3 regions of the Diaphorobacter sp. ED-3 genome follow, and region 2 is predicted to be linked to each of the others. Evidence: predicted binding sites of a transcription regulator. Region 2 holds the regulator's gene; each other region holds the start of a gene.
The links. Region 2 encodes FNR, which switches genes on or off when oxygen is low (the NO sensors DNR and NnrR bind a similar motif). Its sites were predicted from a motif close to TTGATNNNNATCAA; they were not measured.

Region 1 (7,317 bases), 380 kb from region 2:
GGACGTCTCCAACGCCAGCGACGTGGAGGTGATCCCGCTGCAGCACGCCATCGCCACCGACCTGGCGCCGCTGGTGTCGCGCCTGATCGAGGGCGGCAGCGCCACTGCCACAGGCACTGCGCAGGGCGTGGCCCAGGGGCAGACCGACAATTCGTTCAAGACCACGCTGCTGGCCGAGCCGCGCAGCAATGCGCTGATCGTGCGCGCGGCCAACCCGGCGCGCGTGGCGCTGGTGCGCTCACTGGTGGCCAAGCTGGACCAACCGGCCGCGCCGGGCAGCTCCGCTGCCAGCGGCAACATCCACGTGGTGTACCTGAAGAACGCCGACGCCGTGAAGCTGGCCACCACCCTGCGCGCAGCGCTGGGCAGCGCGGGGGGCAGCGGCACCAGCAGCGGCGGCGGCACGGGAGCCGGCAACCTGTCGGGCGGCCTCACGCGGACCGGCGCATCGGGCCTGGGCCAGACCAGCGGCCTGGGCAACAGCACCAATGCCAGCGGCAATGCCGGGGGCCTGGGCAGTTCGGGCCTGGGAACGGGCCAGGGCAGCAGCGGCAGCAGCGATGCCAACCAGCCGTCCACCGGCGGCATCATCCAGGCCGACCCAACGACCAACTCGCTCATCATCAGCGCGCCGGAGCCGCTGTACCGCCAGATCCGCGCCGTGATCGACAAGCTGGATGGTCGCCGCGCGCAGGTACTCATCGAGAGCCTGATCGTGGAGGTGAGCGCCAACAAGGTGGCCGAGTTCGGCATCCAGTGGCAAGGCGTGCTGGGCAATTACGGCAGCACGCTGGGCGTGCTGGGCAACAACTCCAGCGTGGCCGGACGCAACATCCTGGATCTGGCGCTGGCGGCGGCCACCGGCAACGTGACCTCCATCGCCAATGCCAAGCCGGCCGCCGGCATGAACCTGGCCGTCGCGCCGCGCATCAACGGCAAGTACTACCTCGGGGCGCTGGCCAACTTCCTGGAAAACACGGGCGATGCCAACGTGCTGTCCACCCCCAACCTGCTCACGCTGGACAACGAGGAGGCGCAGATCATCATCGGCAACAACGTGCCGTTCGTGACGGGCTCCTACGCCAACACCGGCGGCAGCGGCGGCGCGGTCAACCCGTTCACCACCGTGGAGCGCAAGGACGTAGGCCTGATGCTGCGCGTGCGCCCACAGATCAACGAGAACGGCACCGTCAAGCTCACGATGTACCAGGAGGTCTCCAAGGTTGCGGAGAGCACGCTGTCCAATGCCAACGGCCCCTCCACGAGCAAGCGCTCCATCGAGTCCACGGTGCTGGTGGACGACGGCAGCGTGATCGTGATCGGCGGCCTGCTGGAAGACAGCTATGCGCTGGGCCAGGACAAGGTGCCGGTGATGGGCGACCTGCCCGTGGTGGGCGGACTGTTCCGCAATGAAAAGCGCACGCGCCAGAAGACCAACCTGATGGTCTTCCTGCGCCCCATGGTGATCCGCGACAGCGCCACCAGCGACGCGCTGATGGTGGACCGCTACGAGGCCATCCGAGCGCTGCAGCAAAGCACGCAGCCCGCGCCCAGCACGGTGATGAGCGGTGTGTCCGAGGCGCCAGTGCTGCCGCCCCTGCCCGCCCCCGCCTCTCCCGCCGCGCCCGTGCAGCCCGCGGCCGCACCTGCGCCGCTGGCGCCGCTCGCACCCCAGCCGCCCGCGCGCACCACCACGCCGCCCAGCATGGGCCAGTCGCCCTACAGCCCGCAGTAAGGGGCCCGCCGCATGCGCCACCCCCTGCCCTACGCATTTGCGCGCAGCAGCCAGCTGCTGCTGGAAGACGACGGCCAGCAGCTCGTGCTGTGGCACGGCCCGCAGCCGGACGCTGGCGCGCTGTCCGAAGTGCTGCGCAAGCATGCCGTGCACCAGTTCATGCCGCTGGACGCACCCACGCTGGCGCAGCGCATCAGCGCGGCGTATTCGCAAAGCGAATCCAGCGCAGCCACGGTGGTGAGCGAGGTGGAAGAAGGCGCCGACCTCTCGCGCATGATGCAGGAGCTGCCCGCCGTGGAAGACCTGCTGGAGTCCGCGGGCGACGCGCCCATCATCCGCATGCTCAACGCCCTGCTCACGCAGGCCGTGCGCGACGGCGCGAGTGACATCCACATCGAGCCCTACGAGCGCCACTCCAGCGTGCGCTTTCGCGTGGACGGCACGCTGCGCGAGGTGGTGCAGCCCAACCGCGCGCTGCACGCCGCGCTGATCAGCCGCCTGAAGATCATGGCGGACCTGGACATCTCCGAAAAGCGCCTGCCGCAGGACGGGCGCATCAGCCTGCGCCTGGGCACCCGCGCCGTCGACGTGCGCGTGTCCACCCTACCCAACGCCCATGGCGAGCGCGCCGTGCTGCGCCTCTTGGACAAGAGCGAGAGCAAGCTGAACCTGGAGGCCGTGGGCATGCAGGGCGAGGTGCTGGCGCGGCTCGCGCACCTGATCCAGCAGCCGCACGGCATCATCCTCGTGACCGGCCCCACGGGCTCGGGCAAGACCACCACGCTGTACGCGGCGCTGGCGCGGCTGGACGCCGCGCGCAGCAACATCATGACGGTGGAAGACCCCATCGAGTACGAGTTGCCCGGTGTGGGCCAGACGCAGGTCAATGCCAAGATCGACCTGACGTTTGCCAAGGCCCTGCGCGCCATCCTGCGCCAGGACCCCGATGTGATCATGATCGGCGAGATCCGCGACTTCGAGACCGCGCAGATCGCCATCCAGGCCTCGCTCACCGGCCACCTGGTGCTCGCCACGCTGCACACCAACGACGCGGCCAGCGCCATCACGCGCCTGACCGACATGGGAGTGGAGCCGTTCCTGCTGTCCTCGTCGCTGCTGGGGGTGCTGGCGCAGCGCCTGGTGCGCAAATATTGCGGCGAGTGCCACGGTGCAGGCTGCGAGCACTGCGGCCATACCGGCTACGCGGGGCGCACCGGCGTGTTCGAACTGCTGGTGGTGGACGACGCCATCCGCGCACAGATCCACAACCAGGCCCCGGAGGCCGAGGTGCGCGCCCAGGCCCTGGCCGGTGGCATGACGCTGATGCGCGACGATGGCGAGCGGCTGATCCACGCCGGCATCACCAGCCGCGAAGAAGTGCTGCGTGTGACGCGCGACTGAGCGGACAGGCCGCAGCGGCGCCTTTCAAAAACAGGAGCGCGGCGCGCTTGCCAAGACTGGGTTTTCAATACGAATTGCATTGAAAACCATTACAGACAAGCGCTAGTAGCTCCTATATCAATAGCGCATTTCAGCGTTCACCTGCGGCCATCGGCTGGGGAGGACGCTTCCCGTGGTCCAGCCCGCGCTGCAGCTCCTTGAGCAGCAGCACCACCTGGCGCGACGCATGCTGGCAGCTCTTGAACGCCTGATCGGCCCGCAATTGATCGCCCTGCGCCAGATGCGTCAGCAGCACAGCCGCCTGGTGGTGAAAGTACTGGTGGCGGCGCATCAGCATGTCGAAAGCAGGAAAGTGCCCCAGCGCCACGCGCCCGCTGCCGTGCAGCCAGCGGCCCAGCTCGGAACAGGTGTCGTCCACCACCGTTTCGGGACGCAGCTGTTCGTCGCGCGCGCCCGCCAGCGCTTGGGCCAGCCAGGGCAGCCAGCGCTCGTGCATGACGATGGCAGCCTCGATGTCGAACGCCGCCAGGAGCCGCGAAGCCTCTTCGTCGTACAGCACCAGCGCGCTGGCCTCGCTCGCAGGCAGCGAAGTCCAGTCCTCAGGCGCGGCCAGGCCGTCGGCACGCGGCTGAAACAAACGGCTGAAGAACCCCATAGACACCCCCCGCACGCCCCGTGCATCACTTCCTGGCAGCGTCGCACAGGACGCCAAAAGTGACAATATGTTTCGTGTGTTGATTTAAAACAAATTCAGTATATCAATAGCAAAACGCTATGCATCATTCGGGGACCACTGCACCGCCATACCCGCGGCGCAGCACGGATTTCACCCGCTGCCCACAATCGGTGCCATGACCACACATTCCCTACCTTTACTTTCCATGCTTGATCTCGTGGCCGTGCGCGAGGGCGGCACCGTGGCCCAGGCACTGCAGGTCGCCGTGCAGACGGCGCAGCATGCGGAGGCGCTGGGCTTCAAGCGCTACTGGCTGGCCGAGCACCACAACATGCCGGGCATCGCCAGCTCTGCCACGGCGGTGCTGGTGGGCCACGTGGCCGGGGCCACGCAGACCATCCGCGTGGGCTCGGGCGGCATCATGCTGCCCAACCATGCGCCGCTGGTGGTGGCCGAGGCCTTCGGCACGCTGGCCGAGCTCTACCCCGGCCGCATCGACCTGGGGTTGGGCCGCGCGCCCGGCACCGACGCCGCCACCATGCGCGCCCTGCGCCGCGACCGCGTGGAGACCGAGGCCGACTTCCCCCGCGACGTGGCCGAGCTGCAGCAGCTCTTGGCGCCCGCGCAGCCGGGCCAGCGCATCACCGCCGTGCCGGGCGCCGGCACGCAGGTGCCCATCTGGCTGCTGGGCTCCAGCCTGTTCTCGGCGCAGCTGGCGGCGCAGATGGGCTTGCCCTACGCCTTCGCCTCGCACTTCGCGCCGCGCATGCTGCACGCGGCCATCGACATCTACCGCCGGCTGTTCCGCCCCTCGCCAGCCTGCGCCAAGCCCTACGTGATGATCGGTGTGCCCGTGATCGCCGCACCCACCGATGACGAGGCGCAGTATCTGGCCAGCAGCACCTACCAGCGCGTGCTGGGCATTCTCACCGGCCAGCGCGGACTGCTGCAGCCGCCCGTAGAAGGTTATCTGCAGAGCCTCGCGCCGCAGGAGCGCGCCGCCGTGGCCGACTTCCTCGCGGTCGGCGTGGTCGGTGGCCCGCAGACCGTGCGCGAGGGCCTGCAGGCGCTGCTGGCCGCCACGCAGGCCAACGAATTCATGCTGGTGAGCGACGTGTACGACCCGGCGCTGCGCCTGCGCTCGCTGGAGATCACCGCCCAGGCGCACGCGGCACTGTCACCCGCAGCGGCTACCATGGCGGGCTGAACGGGTCGACTGCGGCCCGCCCAGTTTGCCCCTGCTCGCCCACCGCCGCTGACTTTCCCGCATGCCCGCCTATTCCTTCGAAGCCCTGGACGCCCAAGGCCATGTGCGCCGCGGCACCCTGGAGGCCGACAGCCCCAAGGCCGCCCGCAGCCTGCTGCGCGCCCAGGCCCTGGTGCCCCTGGATGTGGAGGCGCTGGCCGCTGGCACCGCCCCCGGAACACCCCCCACGCTGGCGCAGCGGCTGTTCACGCGGCCGGTGTTCAACGCCACGGGGCTGGGCGTGTGGACGCGCCAGCTCGCCGGGCTGGTGGGCTCGGGCCTGCCGCTGGAGCGTGCGCTGACCGCGCTCGCCGAAGAGGCGGACGACGAGCGCCAGCGCCACCTGCTGGCCGCGCTGCGCGCCGAGGTCAACGCCGGCTCCACCTTCGCACGCGCGCTGGCGCAGCACCCGCGCGAGTTCTCCGACATCTACTGCGCCGTGATCGGCGCGGGCGAGTCCAGCGGCGGCCTGGCCGAAGTGCTGGACAGCCTGGCGGACGATCTGGAGCAGCGCCAGGCCTTGCGCGCCAAGCTCATCGGCGCCGCGCTGTACCCGGCCATCGTCACCGTGATCGCGATCGTCATCGTGCTGTTCCTGGTGGGCTACGTGGTACCGCAGGTGGCCAGCGTATTCGCGGGCACCAAGCACGCCCTGCCCTTCCTCACGGTGGCCATGCTGGCCTTGAGCGACGTGGTGCGCAACTACGGCTGGGCGTTGCTGGGCGGGCTGGTCCTGCTGGCGTTCGGCGCCCGCGCCGCGCTGGCCCAGCCGCGGCTGCGCGAGAAATTCGACGCCGCCTGGTTGCGCCTGCCGCTCGTCGGCAAGCTGGCGCGCGGCTACAACGCGGCGCGTTTCGCCGGCACATTGGCCATGCTGGCAGGCGCGGGCGTGCCCATTCTCAAGGCGCTGCAGGCCGCGGCCGAGACGCTGAACAACCGCGCCCTGCGCGCGGACGCACTCGACGCGCTGGTGCTGGTGCGCGAGGGCGCGCCGCTGGCCTCGGCACTGGCGCAGAAAAAGCGGTTCCCCGGCCTGGTGGCCATGTTCGCGCGGCTGGGCGAACAGACGGGCCAGTTGCCCACCATGCTGCAGCGCGCCGCCACGCAATTGGGCACCGAGGTGCAGCGCCGCGCCATGCAACTGGCCACGGTGCTGGAGCCGCTGCTCATCGTGGCCATGGGCGGCATCGTGATGTTGATCGTGCTGGCGGTGCTCATGCCGATCATCCAGCTCAACCAGTTCGTCAAATGAGCGCCACTCTGCAGGACAAGCTCGTCGTCGCGATCTCCTCGCGCGCGCTGTTCGATTTCGAGGAAGAGAACCGCCTGTTCGAGGCCGGCGACGAGCAAGCCTACATGCGCCGCCAGCTGGAGCTGGTGCATGAGCCCGCGCGCCCCGGCATTGCCTTCCCTCTGGTGAGAAAGCTCCTGGCGTTCAACACGCCCGATGCCGCGCGCGTCGAGGTGGTCATGCTGTCGCGCAACGATCCCGCCAGCGGCATGCGCGTGTTCGCCTCGGCCAAGGCGGCGGGCATGCGCATCGAGCGCGGCGTGTTCACGCGCGGGCGCAACCCGTTTTCCTATCTGCGGCCGTTGGGCGCGCACCTCTTCCTTTCAGCCAACGAGACGGATGTGCGCGAGGCGCTGTCCATCGGCTTTCCCGCCGCACGGGTGATGATCGACTCCACGCCCGCGGGCGACCGCTATCCGCGCGAAGTGCGCATCGCCTTCGACGGCGACGCGGTGCTGTTCTCCGACGAGGCCGAGCGTGTGTACCGGCAGGGCGGCCTGCCGGCCTTCCTGCAGCACGAGGTGTCCCATGCCGCCACGCCGCTGGCCGAAGGGCCTTTCAAGCCGCTGCTGGCCGCGCTGCACCGGCTGCAGCAGCAGGCGGACGCCTCGCAGATGCGCATCCGCACCGCGCTGGTCACCGCGCGCAGCGCACCGGCACACGAGCGCGCGATCCGCACGCTGCTCGACTGGGGCATCACCGTGGACGAGGCCATGTTCCTCGGCGGGCTGGAAAAAGGCCCCTTCCTGCGCGAGTTCGAGCCCGACTTCTTCTTCGATGACCAGACGGGCCACGTGGCATCCGCCGCACGCCATGTTCCGGCGGGGCATGTCAGCAGCGGCATCGCCAACACAGCGGCTGCGCTACAGGGTGATACAGCCCGCCCCCCGCGGCGTTGAACCTGTGGCGGCGCGCCGGCTCTACTCCTGAATGTTGCCTTCACGCTCCTTCCGCCCCTTTACACGCCT
Region 2 (7,317 bases):
TAAAGCGCGACTCCGCTCCGCGCAGGTAGACGCTGCCACTGCTGCCCTGGCCGCCATTGCGCGTGATCTGCACGCCTGGCAGGCGCGAGATCACGTCAATGACGCCTACCGCGCCGCTGGCCTCGATGGTTTCACGGTCGATGACGGACACATCGGACACGATGTCGGCCAGCGGCCGGGCCACGCGGGTTGCCGTGATGACGGTTTCACGCAGTTGGGGTTCTGTGGCTGCCTGGGCCAGCAGGGTCTGGGACACGGCGGGGAAAGCGGCGGCCAGCGCCAGCGGCAGCACGGCGACGCGCGCGTGCACGGAAAGCGCACTCAAGCGCACATTGAACGGACGGGTGTTTGTCATGTGGGGCAAACAGAGAGATCGCCACGGCCGACCTCCCCGTCGGCACCTGGGCATAACGGCCCAGGTTTCACAAAAGGAAACGCGGAGCCACCTCGTTGGCCGGTATCCGGGCTGGCGGAACGCTCTGCATCGCCTTCCCAAACGCTTGTTCAAGGCGCTCAGTGGCTTGTCAATGAAGAGGGAGCCGAGGTACGGCTCATCCGCTGACCGTTGCGGGGGCAGCGCAGGCACAGGACGCACTCCATGGCGGAGGGCCCCTCCCTGCTTCCCGTTGAACTGCGGCATGTGAACCACGCCGCTAGCACCAACTGCGCAATTTTACGATGGTTCGCACGCCGATCCCTACAATCGGCAGCGTATGGCCTCCCCCTCTTCCATCGACCAGATCGCCGAGCGCGTTGAGCGGCTGCTGCTGCGCCATGCCGAGTTGCAGCGCACCAATGCCCTGTTGGCGCAACAGGTCGCGGCGCTCACCCAGGAGCGCGATTCCCTCCAATCCCGCCTGCAGGCGGCCCGTGCCCGCGTAAACGCATTGCTGGACCGCCTGCCTGCCGAGCCCGAACTCCCCGGCACTGCCGAGACGAAAGACGCGCCATGAAGCAGATCGAGGTACAGATCCTCCAGCAAAGCTATCTCCTGGCCTGCCCGGACGGCCAGGAGTCGCGCCTGCTGGAGGCGGTCGAGCGCGTGGATACCGCCATGACGCGCATCCGTGACGCGGGCAAGGTACGCGCGCGCGAGCGCATCGCCGTGCTGGCGGCCCTCAACCTGGCTTTCGAGATCGCCGACCGCGAAGCCGCCGATTTGGCAGCCGCCTCAGCCCCTGCGCGCATCGCCCCCACCCCGGTCGCGCCGCATGTGCACGACAGCGATGAGCGCGTGCAGCAGTTGCTCCTGCGCCTGGACGAGGCGCTGGGCGAGGATGGGCGCCTCCTATAACCATTACGGTAAAAGCCTGGCCCCTGGCTGCACACGGGCAGCCCACTACAATGAACATGTCTGCGGTGCTGCCGGGCTTTATATTTCCTTGAACCAATGCTCATTGAGCACGGGCTTGGTACATCGCCCGGTGAGCGTGATCATCTCGCGTCAGATGAACCCAACGCCTGGCTGCCCTCGCCCACCTGAACCCCCGGTTCAGGATGCCGGTCCGGTGGCATTCGCAGACACCTTTTCTCCGGTAATCGCTTGCGCCCTCGCTCCGGGTGAGTGCCAGTGACCTCAATACCTGCTCAGAAAATCCGGCGCTCCGCGGCCAGCGCGCGCAACCCACCCATCTGCAAGGCACAGAGCAGACCTTGGTAGTCGTCGCACCGATGCCAAATATCCTGGCGTGGTTCGGGCGTTCCCATTCCTTCGGCAACCTCACTGATACGCAGCGCGCGCCCCAGACGTACGGTGGCGCATCCAGTAAGGCAGCGATGGGTAGCTGGATTTCTCCACGTCGATGAGAACAGACTCGTCACTTCCGCTGGTAGAGATCTGACAGCGATACGTCACGCCTGAGCGTCTCAGTTTGCACCATTCGCTTGCCACGGCATGCTTCGCAGAGCCGCTGTGGTTCCACAAAACGCTGCTTTCAGGGCACGCACCACGGCGCCGGCTGCCCATGGACAACCTCCATCCATAGCGCCCATGCACCCAGGGAAAAAAGCACACCACCTGCCAGCCGAGACCCCCACGCCCCACCCTTCACGCCGATCCAAGCGCGAATGCGGCCAAATGTCCACGGCCCCAGCACCAGCCATACACCGCTTCCCACGCCAAACAGGACCATGCACAAGGCTCCGCGGAGCACGCTTCCGCTGAGAGCGGCAGTCAACAGTGCGGTATACAGCAGGCCGCATGGCAGGAGCGCCCAGGCCACACCCGCGGTCAGGAGCCCGCCAGGCCGAGAGACCAAGGGCTTGACCTTCGCCCAGGCAGCACGCCCCGCCCGCTCAACCCACAAGGGCTGCTGCGCTTGCACCATCATCATCCCGCCCCACGCGAGGATGAGCACGTGCATCAGCGTCCAAAGGGGGCGCAATGCCGAGGTGCTTTGCCCCAGCCATGCGAGTTGCTCCATAGCCAGCGCAACCACCGCCCCTGCGGCGCCGTAGCCAATCAGGCGCCCCACGTGAAACTGCGCTACCCGTTGGAGGATTCCGCGGCGGGACGCCCATTGAATGGTGTGGGTGGCGTCCGGCGTGCCACCCAGCCCCGTAAGCGCCGCGCAGGGAACAGAACACATCGCCAAACAGTGAGCCCCTCCCATCAGCCCCATCAGGAAGGCCGTCGTGGCCAGCGCCCACAGCATGGATCAAATAATCCGGGAAAAGCGAGCGCGGTTACGGTCAGCCTGCAGATACTTGTCGAACACCATGGCCACGCCGCGCACGAAATACCATCCCATGGGCGTGACTTCAACGCCCTCATCACTGATTTTCACCAAGCCCTGAGCCGCCATTTCTTGCAGTTGCTGTAATTCCGCATCGAAATAACTGCGGAAATCAATCAGCCAGGACTGTTCCAACGGCTCAAACAGTAATTCACCTTGGCACATCAACGCCATGATGACTGCGCGACGCACCAAGTCGTCCTTGGTCAACGCCAGCCCGCGCACCACAGGCAAATGCCCCTGGTTAATGCAGTCGTAATACTCGTCCAGCGTTTTCACATTTTGACTGTAAGTAGCGCCCACGCGCCCGATGGCAGAAACGCCCAGACCAATCAGGTCGCAATCGGGCTGCGTGCTATAGCCTTGGAAATTGCGGTGCAGCCTGCCTTGCCGCTTGGCCACCGCCAGCGCATCGTCTGGCAGAGCGAAATGGTCCATGCCCACGTAGACGTAGCCGGCTTCCTGGAACACATCAAGTGACCGGGCCAACATGGACACCTTGGCCGAAGCCATGGGCAACTCGGCCGTGATGATGCGTCGCTGCGACTTGAAGCGTTCTGGCAAGTGAGCGTACGCATACAGCGCGATCCGGTCTGGCCGCAACTCGGCTACCTGCTCCAAGGTGCGATCAAACGACTCCGGTGTCTGGCGCGGCAGCCCGTAGATCAAATCCACGTTCACCGATTCAAACCCGAGCTTCCGAGCCGCATCGACCAACGCGAACACCTTTTCGGCAGGCTGAATGCGGTGCACGGCCTTTTGTACTTCAGGGTCGAAATCCTGCACGCCAAAGCTCAGGCGATTGAAACCCAGCTCCGCCAACAATCCCAGCCGCGCTTCATCCACGGTCCGGGGGTCCACTTCTATGGAGTACTCCCCCCCAGGAACAAGGACGAAACTGCGCCTCAGCATGCCCATCAGTTCGCGCAAACCGTCATCCGTCAGGAAAGTAGGCGTGCCTCCGCCGAAATGCAGCTGGCTCACATGCTGACCCACACCGCAGTGCGCCGTATGCAGGTCGATTTCACGGCTGAGGTAACGCAAGTAGACCTCTGCCCGCTCCGGATGCCGGGTAATGATTTTGTTACACGCGCAGTAATAGCACAGCGATTCACAAAACGGGATGTGGACATAAAGCGACAACGGCATCGCCTTGGCTACCGACCCCACGCGACGCTGCTGCAGCGCAAGGATGTATTCCCGCTCGCCAAAGGCCTCGACAAAACGATCAGCAGTCGGATAAGAGGTGTAGCGCGGCCCTGGGACGTCAAAGCGACGCAGGAGCTCTGTTGTAACAACGGTCATGACGGGATTCCTTGCACTTTCATATCACTGTGCCGTAGAGTCCCCCATGAGTCCTTGACGTTGATCAAGCGCCCATGAGGTCCTTGTGGCGACAATTTGACTTCGGCTCAAAGTCGTCCGGCGGCCTACGGCATTCCATGTCTCCCAGCCGTTCAGAGGTAAGCTCAAGCCATGAACAGGGTTCCCATGCATACGAATCTCCAGACCATCAAAGTTGCCTGCTCAAACTGCAATCTGCGTGAGCTGTGCATGCCCGTGGGTCTGGACGACCAGCAACTCAAGCGCATCGATGACATTGTTGCTGTACGACGCAAGATCAAGCGTGGCGGCACGCTTTTCCGGAACGGTGAACCCTTCACATCCCTTTTTGCCATCCGCACCGGATTCTTCAAGACCTGTGTCGCCACCGAAGACGGTCGCGATCAAGTGACGGGTTTTCAAATGGCTGGCGAGATCATCGGCCTGGATGGCATCGTGAGTGACCGCCACACCTGCGATGCGGTAGCGCTTGAAGACGCCGAAGTATGCGTCATGCCTTTCGATCGTATTGAAGAGTTGTCGCGCGAAGTAACGGCATTACAGCACCATGTGCACAAGATCATGAGCCGCGAGATTGTTCGCGAGCATGGGGTCATGCTGTTGCTGGGGAGTATGCGTGCCGAGGAACGCCTTGCCGCATTCCTGTTGAATCTCGTACAACGCTTGCATGCCCGGGGTTTCTCACAATCCGAATTGGTGCTGCGCATGACACGCGAAGAGATCGGCAGCTACCTGGGATTGAAACTGGAAACCGTCAGCCGCACGTTTTCCAAGTTCGTGGAAGAAGGTATTGTGGAAGTAAAACAGCGCCATGTGCGCATCGTCGATACCGATGCGCTGAAGCGCATTGTCAACAGCCAGCAAGCCTGCCATTAAGCCTGGGTTTTTGCTGATTCATAACTGATCGGCGGAAAGATCAGGAAACGTATTTGGCGCAATCAGCCGGCCGCGCCCCTTTGGGCACGGGGCAGCGATTCAACTCAAAGGGCGAGAGTGACAACAGCGTCGTCAATGCGCTGGAAGCCATGAGTACGAACCAGAACGTGAAGAAGGCGATGGTATACACACCTTCGCGCGAGAGATGCAGGGGTTGATCAAACCACTGCAGCGCTTCTGGATCCACGAAGGCGAACACCACCATTTCCATGACGCCCGCCATCAAAAAGGCCGGCCACGCGATCCACATCAATCGTTGCATCCACATTCGCCCATCTCCTAGCAGGTGTAGTTGACAGCCTAGCATCTGTTCTCCGGCATGCAAAGAGGACTCGCCCTGCCGGTCAACGCGGTTGGTCCTCCAGCGGAGTAGCTGCATGGTTGCGCCCCTTCATGGCAGGCGTCATGTCGCCTCCTGACTCCTTCAGGGTCTCGTTGATGTTCAACCCCCGTTGGTAATAGTCTTCCGCGATGACGGGGTCGGGTTGGCTCACGGCCAGCCAGAGGGTCACGAAGCCCGCAATGATGACAATCACCGGCCCCGCGATGACAAGCCAGACATGGCCAAACGTCCACCAAGGCTTTCCTGCGTCTTCCAGATTCATGGGGAAATTACTCGGCATTTATACCAACTCCTCGCTCATTTATGAGCACAGCTTGTTCATTTGCATTCCACGACCGCCTTCAGCGGGGTACAAGGAACACGGATTTCTCTGCCACTTGGGCTTTATCACCCTGCGCTTGAATATCGAAATACACCGTATGCGATCCAGGAGATGCTGAGCCATACGGAATTTGAAGACGGACAACCACCCATCGGGATTCCGCCGGTCCAATGTCAATTACGGTCTCGGACGCCACTTCCAGCCCTTCCATACCGTGGGCGCTGATGGTGTAGCGCTGCGCCCCCTCCGTGGCGTTCATGATCTGCAGCCGGTAGATATTTTCCAGCTTGCCTCCCGCCACGATGCGCGAGAGCGCAGCGCGGTCGCGCACGATGTCCACCTTCAACGGCGTGCGTACCACCAAGCTGGCCAGCATGCCAATGCACAACACCACCAGCACCGCTGAATAGAACAACACACGGGGTCGCAGCACGCGTTTGAGCATTTGCGATTGGGTCCAGTGGTTCTTGACGCCGTTCTGCGTCGAGAAGCGAATCAGCCCGCGCGGATACTTCATCTTATCCATCACGGTATTGCAAGCGTCCACGCAGAGACCGCAACCAATGCATTCGTATTGCAGTCCGTTGCGAATATCGATACCCGTTGGGCAGACCTGGACACACAGCGTGCAATCGATGCAGTCACCCAGTCCCGCAGCTTTGTGATCTACGGTCTTGTTACGGGGCCCGCGAGGCTCGCCGCGCTCGGGATCGTAAGAGACGACCAGCGTGTCCCTGTCGAACATTGCGCTTTGGAAACGCGCATAAGGGCACATGTATTTGCACACCTGCTCGCGCAGGAATCCTGCGTTGCCGTACGTGGCCAACCCATAGAAGATCACCCAGAATATCTGCCACCCTCCTTGCAGGGCCAGCAACTCTTCCCCCAGCTCGCGAATCGGAACGAAATAGCCCACGAAGGTGAAGCCGGTCCAGAACGCGACCGCAATCCAAATGGCTTGCTTGACAGTTTTTTTCCAGATCTTCTCAAATGTCCACGGACCATTGTCCAGGCGCATACGGGCACTGCGGTCGCCTTCGACTTTGTGCTCGATCCACATGAACATTTCCGTGTATACGGTCTGGGGACAGGAGAAGCCGCACCACAGGCGTCCCGCCACTGCGGTAAACAGAAAAAGCGACAGCGCGGAAATAATCAGCAAACCCGTCAGATAAATGAAGTCCTGCGGGTAAAGCACCAAACCAAAAATATAGAAACGGCGTGCTCCGAGGTCAAAGAGCACCATTTGGCGCTGGCCCCACTCCAGCCATGGCAGGCCATAGAAAACCAGCTGTGTCAGAAACACCATCGCCCAACGCCAACGGGCGAACACTCCACTTATCGAGCGTGGATAAATTTTCTTTTGCGCCTCATAGAGCGAAATGACCTCGGTCTGCGAACTTTCGGCCCCCACTGGCGTGATAGGAATCACCTTACGGGGCTGACCTTCGGCTGGCTTCATGGTGGAATCTCAAAAAGGAAGTGCAACTTCCAAAACGCAAAACGGCCGGCGCCCCTCGACGGGGAGCCGGCCGCACAGGGAGCATCAGCGCGGGGCGCCGGCCTTATTGGACAAACCCCAGACGTATGCCGTCAACACCTTGATCTGTGCATCGGTCAACTTGCCCGCTTGGGCA
Region 3 (7,317 bases), 600 kb from region 2:
GCAGCAGCTGGGCGTGCGCATGGCGGTGGACGACTTCGGCACCGGCTATTCGTCCCTGGCGCACCTCAAGCGCTTTCCCATCGACGTGCTCAAGATTGATCAGGGCTTCATCCGCGACATTCCCCGCAGCGCCGACGACATGGCCATCAGCGCCGCCATCGTTGCCATGGGGCACAGCCTGGGGCTGTCGGTGCTGGCCGAGGGGGTGGAGACGCCGCAGCAGCTGGCGTTCCTGCGCGAGCGCGGCTGCGACGCCTACCAGGGCTACCTGTGCAGCCGCCCCTTGCCGGTGGAGGAGTTCGCCCGGCTGCTGCAGGCGCACAACGGCATGGCGGGCTGAGCGAGCGCGGGCTGGGGCCAGCGTCCGCTACGGCGCGGGCGGCGGGCCGGGCCAGCGCTCGCGCAGCTCCGCGCACGGGTCGTGGGGCGTCAGCGCCGGTGTGCGGTGGACGTAATCCGCTTCGCTTTCAATAGCTGCTCGCGCTTGTCCCGCTTGGGCTATTGCCACTTTTGACGTGAAATCACTCGGCAGCCACGTGGGCACGCCCAGGCTGCGCTGCACATGGCCGAAGCCCGCCACCAGCAATACCGTGCGGCCGGGGCGGTGGGCGGCCTGCACGGCGCGCGCCATGCGGGCGTCCCGCGCCAACTGGATGCGCACCATGGGCATCAGCCGCTGCGCCGGCACCAGGCCGCAGTGGCCCTCCTCGATCGCGGTGCGCTGGCGCGCCAGCGCGGCGGGAGGCAGGTGCGTGTCCAGCGCGGTGTCGCGCATGGCTTGCGGCATCTGGCTGCGCGGCAGGTTACCGCCGCGCACCGGCACGCCCGCGGCCACGGCAGCCATCACCACCGGCGCATAGCGGTCCCAGGGCCAGGCCTGTTCATCCCATTGCAGCGCGGCGCGCACCTGGGCAGCGTCCGCGTCCGGCGGTAGGCCATCGGTGCCCGCGCCTTCGGGCGCCATCTCCAACACCAGGGCCGCAAGGCGCTGGCGCGCGGCGAGCCACTGGACCGTGTGCCGCTGCCACTGCTGGTGGGCGGCGGCGTCATGCTGCTCGCCCAGCAGCAGGGCGTCCACGGGCGGCCAGCGCTCCAGTTGGGCGTCCCAGGCGGCGTTGCCCGCGGTGGTTGGTGCCGACTGCTCCAGAAGTGTGGTACAGCCGGCGGCGAATGCCAGAGCCAGCGTGGCGAGCAGAAAGCGGTACAGCGGTAGGGTTGGCATGCCCAATGGTAGGACGTGGCGACATTGCAACCGGGCGTAAATGTGACTTGCATGAGGAGCGCTTTGGGCCGTAATTTGCGGCGGGCCGCGCCACGGGCGGCTGGCGTGCTACAGGAAACGGAGAGCGCAACTAGGCTGCACGGCCGCGTGACCGCCGAGGCGACAACGACTTCGCAGGGTCTTCATGTAAGGTTCGCGGCGAAGCGTCCCGCGCGGTGTGAAAATCGAGAATTGCCGCCGCGCTTGGGTCGCGGCGTGCACGTCAGTTAGATCCTTTCGGAGCCCCTTCCATGCAGCGTGAAATCACCGACCTTGCCCCCGCCCTGTCTACACAACCCATCAGCATGGATGTGCTGAAGGAGAAATACTTCAAAGACGGCGAGAGCGATGTCGAGGATCTATTCCGCCGCGTGGCGCGGGCGTTGGCCTCGGTCGAGCGCGAGGACATGCGCCAGGCCCTGGAGGCGCGCTTCCTGGACAACCTGCGTGCCGGCGCCATCGGGGCGGGGCGCATCATGAGCGCTGCCGGCACCGACATCCAGGCCACCCTCATCAACTGCTTCGTGCAGCCCGTGGGCGACTGCATCCAGGGCGTGGACGATGCGGGCTACCCCGGCATCTACGAGGCCCTGCGCGAGGCCGCCGAGACCATGCGCCGCGGCGGCGGCGTGGGCTACGACTTCTCGCGCATCCGCCCGCGCGGCGCGCTGGTGAAGGGCACGGCCTCCATGGCCTCGGGCCCCTGCAGTTACATCAACGTCTTCGACCAGTCCTGCTCCACGGTGGAGAGTGCGGGCGCGCGCCGCGGCGCGCAGATGGGCGTGCTGCGCATCGACCACCCGGACGTGCTGGACTTCATCACCGCCAAGCGTACGCCGGGCCGCTGGAACAATTTCAATGTGTCCGTGGGCGTGCCCGACGCCTTCATGGAAGCGGTGGAGCAGGACCGTGATTGGGAGCTGGTGCATGGCGCCGCGCCCGGTGCGGAGCTGCAGGCCCAGGGCGCACACCAGCGTGCCGACGGCCAGTGGGTGTACCGCACGGTGCGCGCGCGCGAATTGTGGGACACGATCATGAAGTCGGCTTACGACTTCGCTGAGCCCGGCATCCTGTTCCTGGACCAGATCAACACCGACAACAACCTGCACTACACGGAGACCATCCAGGCGACCAACCCGTGTGGCGAGCAGCCGCTGCCGCCCTACGGCTGCTGCGACCTGGGCCCGATCATCCTCACACGCTTCGTGCGCAACCCGTTCGGGCTGCATGGCGAGGCGTCGTTCGACTTCGATGCCTTCGAGCAGGCCGTGGCCACCCAGGTGCGCGCGCTGGACAATGTGCTGGACGTGACCTTCTGGCCCCTGCCGCAGCAACAGGCCGAGTCGGCGGCCAAGCGCCGCATCGGCGTGGGCTTCACGGGCATGGGCAACACTCTCGCCATGCTGTGCAAGCGCTACGACCGCCAGGAAGGGCGCGACATGGCGGTACAGATCGCCGAGCGCATGCGCAACGCGGCCTACCGCGCGTCGGTGGAACTGGCCAAGGAAAAGGGCGCATTCCCCAAGTTCGACGCCGATGGCTACCTGGCCAAGGGCACCTTCGCCAGCCGCCTGCCCGCGGACATCCAGAAGGCCATCCGCAAGCACGGCATCCGCAACAGCCACTTGCTGTCTATCGCGCCCACGGGCACGGTGAGCCTGGCCTTTGCCGACAATGCCTCCAACGGCATCGAGCCGCCGTTCTCCTGGACCTACACGCGCAGGAAGCGCGAGGCCGACGGCAGCAAGAGCGAGTATGTGGTGGAGGACTACGCCTGGCGTCTATACAAGACCCTGGGCGGCGACGTGAACCATCTGCCTGCGTACTTCGTGAGCGCCATGGACATGGCGGCCGCCGACCACGTGGCCATGATGGAGGCCGTGCAGCCCTTCGTGGACACGGCGATCTCCAAGACCGTGAACGTGCCCGAGGACTACCCCTACGCCGATTTCAAGGGCCTGTACATGCAGGCCTGGCACTCGGGCCTGAAGGGCCTGGCCACCTACCGGCCCAACAGCATCCTGGGCGCCGTGCTGGAAGTCACGCCCGCCGCAGCGCCGGCCCCCGCCGCCGCACCCGAGGCCGCGCCCGCCCCGGTGGTGGTGGACCCCATGCGCACCATGATCGAGAGCCGTCCCACGGGCGGCCTGTCGGCCGTGGCGGAGAAGCTGGAGTACTGGACGCAGGAAGGCCACAAGACGCTGTACCTGATCGTCTCCTTCCTGCCCGTGCCTGACGGGCGCGGCGGCACGGTGGACCGCGCCATCGAGTTCTTCATGCCCGTGGGGCAGAGCGGCGAATCGCAGCAGTGGATCACGTCCAGCATGCGCCTGCTGTCGCTGGCCGCGCGCGGCGGCTTCCTGGAGCGCGCGCTGTCCGACATGCGCAAGGTGGCCTGGGACCGCGGCCCCGTGCGCCTGGGCACGCACCAGAAGGCCGACGGCACCCACGTGCCGCTGTGGCACGACTCCGAGGTGGCCGCCATCGCGTATGCCGTGCAGAACATCCTGGCCCAGCGTGCCATGCCGCAGCAGCAGGTGCTGCCGCTGGACGAGCCCGCCGCAGCGCCCGCGACCGGCATGCCTCCGGCCATGGCCGGCAAGAAGTGCAATGAGTGCGGTGCCCACGCCGTGATCCGCAAGGATGGCTGCGACTACTGCACCCAGTGCGGCGCCCTGGGCAGCTGCGGCTGAGTACACCGGAATGCCCTGGCAATGCCAGGGCATTTGCTACCAATATGATAGCTGTTTGCGCTTGATGGGAGCGCGCAAAGGCATGTTTTGGCTTGTATGCCGCGGCCGTCTGCTTGAGCGAACTTGACTTCCATCAAGACATTTCGAAAGCGCGTGCCTACACTGCCGCCATGCGCAACAAGTCCACGCTGTCCACCAAGCTGCTGGCCATGGGCACGGTGTTCCTGCTGGTGGCGCTGGCATCCATCGGCTTCACGCTGTGGGTGACCTGGAAGTTGGAGGGGGGCGCCGCTGCGGTGAACGAGGCGGGCCGCCTGCGCATGAACATGCTGCGCATGGTGCTGGCCCAGCAGAACGAGTCGCCCCAGGAATTCGCGCGGCTGGAAACGCGCTTCAACGAAGGGCTGGAGTTGCTGCGCACGGGTGACCCCGCCCGGCCGCTGTTCGTGCCCTGGAGCGATGACACGCGCGAGCGCTACGAACACATCCGGCGGCAGTGGCTGCTCATCGAAAACGACTGGAAAGCCGCCGCGCACTATGAAAGCAGCGCCGAGGCCGTGGCGCGTGCCGATGCCTTCGTGCTGGACCTGGACAGCTTCGTCGAGGCCATCGAGATCCAGATCGTGCGCCTCACGGCGGTGCTGCATCTGTTCCACCTGTTCATGGTGGCGTTGGCCATCGGCTCGGCTGTGGCCTTCATGGCGCTGAGCTACCTGCTCGTACTCAACCCCGTCACGCGGCTGCAACAGGCCCTGGCGCGGCTGCGCAAGGGCGACCTGGGCACGCGCCTGGAGGTGGAAGCCGACGACGAGTTCGGCCAGCTGACGGCGGGTTTCAACCTCATGGCCCATGCGCTGCAGACCTCGCACGAGGACCTGGAGCGCAAGGTGCGCGAAAAGACCGCCACCATCGAAGTGCGCAACCAGCGCCTGGCGGCGTTGTATGCGGTGAGCGCCCTTGCGGCGGAGGCGGGGAGCCTGGAAGAGTTGACCCAGGGTTTCGTGCAGCAGATCCGCCGCGTGGCGGGGTGCGACGCGGCGGCCGTGCGCTGGTCGGACGAAGCCAACGAGCGCTACGTGCTGCTGGCCTCCGACGGGCTGCCCCAGTCGCTGGTGGAACATGAGCACTGCGTGGTCACCGGCGCCTGCGAATGCGGACAGGCGCAGGGCCAGGCGCGCATGCGTGTGATTCCGATCATGCCTGTCGGGGGCCTGCAGTTGCCGCATTGCCGCGAGGCCGGCTTCGAGACGGTGGTGAGTATCCCGGTGCAGATGCACCAGCGCCTGTTGGGCGAGGTCACGCTGCTGTATCGCAGTCCGCTGGAGCTGTCGGCGGAGATGCGCGAGCTGCTGTCCACCATGGCGCATCACTTGGCCACTTCCATGGAAAGCCTGCGCGCCTCGGCGCTGGAGCGCGAGGCAGCGGTGGCGCAGGAGCGCAGCCTCATTGCGCGCGAATTGCACGACTCCATCGCGCAGTCGCTGGCCTTTCTCAAGATCCAAACCCAGCTGCTGCGCGACGCGGTGGCGAAGGACAACACCGAGGCGCGTGACCGCAGCATGGCGGAGCTGGATACCGGTGTGCGCGAATGCTATGCCGACGTGCGTGAGCTGCTGGTGCACTTTCGCACGCGCACGCAGGACGAGGACATCGAAGCGGCGCTGCGCGCCACGCTCTCGAAGTTCGAACACCAGACCGGCGCGGCCACGGCGCTGAGCATGGCGGGGCACGGCCTGCCGCTGGCGCAGGACGTGCAGATCCAGGTGCTGCACATCCTGCAGGAGGCCTTGTCCAACGTGCGCAAGCACGCCGATGCACGCCGCGTGGAGCTGCGGGTGCAGCGCCACCCCCGCTGGCGCTTCGAGGTGCAGGACGATGGCCGCGGGTTCGACCCGGACAGCGTGCCACCCGATTCGCTGCATGTGGGCCTGGGCATCATGCGTGAACGCGCGCAGCGCATCGGTGCGCATCTGGAGCTGGTTTCGCGCCCCGGCGGCGGTGGCACCTGCGTTGTCCTGGAGCTGCCACCAACTACCCGCGAGGAGCCTGCGTTGCCCTTCTCCCTTGTTTCTTCCGCCGCCGCATGAATGCTCCCACCACGCTTTTCCTGATCGATGACCACACCTTGCTGCGCCGCGGACTGGTGGCGCTGCTGTCCCAGCAGCCGGACCTGCGCGTGGTGGGCGAGGCCGGGGACGCCGCGGAGGCCCTGCGTCTGCTGCCTGCGCTGCGCCCCGACGTGATCCTGCTGGACAACCACCTGCCCGGTGTGCGCGGCGTGGACGCCATCGCCGGCCTGCGCGAGGCGTCGCAGGGCAGCCGCGTGTTGATGCTCACGGTGAGCGAGGATGGGCAGGATCTGGCGGCCGCCTTGCGTAACGGCGCGCAGGGGTATCTGCTCAAGACCATTGACGGTGACCTGCTTGCGCAGGCGATACGGCGGGCTGCACGCGGCGAGCCGGTGGTCAGCCCCGAAATGATGGGCAAGCTGGTGGCGGCGTTCCAGTCCCAAGGGGCGCCCACGCCCGAGCCCCTGCCCGAAGAGGAAGAGCCCGCGTCGGTGCTGTCGCCGCGCGAAGAAGACGTGTTGCGCGAGATTGCGCGCGGTCTCAGCAACAAGGAAATCGCACGTGCGCTCGACATTGCCGAGACCACCGTGAAGATCCATGTGCAGCACATTCTGCGCAAGCTGGGACTGTCCTCGCGCGTACAGGCGGCGGTCTACGCCTCGGACCGCCACCGCCTCACGGAATAACCCCGGAGCTTGGCATAGTTCTTTGTGAGTAGGGCGGCCTATGCCGCCCTCGTCCTTTTGCACCGCCCGCGGTGTCCCAGCGAAGGATGTGCAGGCACGGCCAGTTGCGGGACCATTGCACCGTACCCAAGAGAGGACATCTGCAATGGCTCAACTGCCCCAGCGCGCCGCGCCGAGCGCCTCAACCGTCGGCGAAGACCCACGCCATACCCGCAAAGCCTGGTCAGTTCTCATCGTCAGCACGCTCGCCTTCACCGTCTGTTTCATGGTCTGGATGATGTTCGGCGTCATCGGGATCCCGATCAAGAAGATGCTGAACCTGAGCTCCACCCAGTTCGGCCTGCTCACGGCCATGCCCGTGCTCACGGGCTCGCTGGTGCGCGTGCCGTTGGGTATCTGGACCGACCGCTACGGCGGCCGCATCGTGATGGCGTTGCTCATGGCCGCCACCGTTCCCGCCATCTGGATGATGGGTTACGCCACCGAATACTGGCATTTCCTCGTGATCGGCCTGTTCGTCGGTTTGGCTGGCGGTTCGTTCTCGGTTGGCACGCCCTATGTGGCCCGGTGGTTCCCCAAGCATCGCCAGGGCACGGCCATGGGCGTGT

Region 1: the regulator FNR is predicted to act here: its motif matches at 3,871-3,884, upstream of PCQ86_RS04170 (CZB domain-containing protein).
Region 3: the regulator FNR is predicted to act here: its motif matches at 4,078-4,091, upstream of PCQ86_RS03165 (type IV pili methyl-accepting chemotaxis transducer N-terminal domain-containing protein).

The regions. Positions count from the first base shown of each region.
Region 1 is NZ_CP115182.1:850,803-858,119, reverse strand. It holds gene gspD (type II secretion system secretin GspD) at 1-1,735, shown strand, start outside; gene PCQ86_RS04175 (GspE/PulE family protein) at 1,748-3,136, shown strand; gene PCQ86_RS04170 (CZB domain-containing protein) at 3,267-3,791, opposite strand; gene PCQ86_RS04165 (LLM class flavin-dependent oxidoreductase) at 3,988-5,019, shown strand; gene gspF (type II secretion system inner membrane protein GspF) at 5,081-6,310, shown strand; gene PCQ86_RS04155 (5'-nucleotidase) at 6,307-7,248, shown strand; gene PCQ86_RS04150 (EF-hand domain-containing protein) at 7,280-7,317, shown strand, end outside.
Region 2 is NZ_CP115182.1:1,234,743-1,242,059, reverse strand. It holds gene PCQ86_RS06050 (TonB-dependent receptor domain-containing protein) at 1-355, opposite strand, end outside; cobalamin riboswitch at 436-679, opposite strand; gene PCQ86_RS06045 (hypothetical protein) at 714-953, shown strand; gene PCQ86_RS06040 (cell division protein ZapA) at 950-1,294, shown strand; RNA gene ssrS (6S RNA) at 1,349-1,528, shown strand; gene PCQ86_RS06035 (sulfite exporter TauE/SafE family protein) at 1,935-2,654, opposite strand; gene hemN (oxygen-independent coproporphyrinogen III oxidase) at 2,658-4,040, opposite strand; gene fnr (fumarate/nitrate reduction transcriptional regulator Fnr) at 4,212-4,955, shown strand; gene PCQ86_RS06020 (hypothetical protein) at 4,996-5,283, opposite strand; gene PCQ86_RS06015 (FixH family protein) at 5,360-5,638, opposite strand; gene ccoG (cytochrome c oxidase accessory protein CcoG) at 5,700-7,142, opposite strand; gene ccoP (cytochrome-c oxidase, cbb3-type subunit III) at 7,227-7,317, opposite strand, start outside.
Region 3 is NZ_CP115182.1:634,630-641,946, forward strand. It holds partial or broken gene PCQ86_RS03150 (putative bifunctional diguanylate cyclase/phosphodiesterase) at 1-340, shown strand, start outside; gene PCQ86_RS03155 (ChaN family lipoprotein) at 368-1,222, opposite strand; gene PCQ86_RS03160 (adenosylcobalamin-dependent ribonucleoside-diphosphate reductase) at 1,513-3,954, shown strand; gene PCQ86_RS03165 (type IV pili methyl-accepting chemotaxis transducer N-terminal domain-containing protein) at 4,125-6,041, shown strand; gene PCQ86_RS03170 (response regulator) at 6,038-6,709, shown strand; gene PCQ86_RS03175 (MFS transporter) at 6,855-7,317, shown strand, end outside.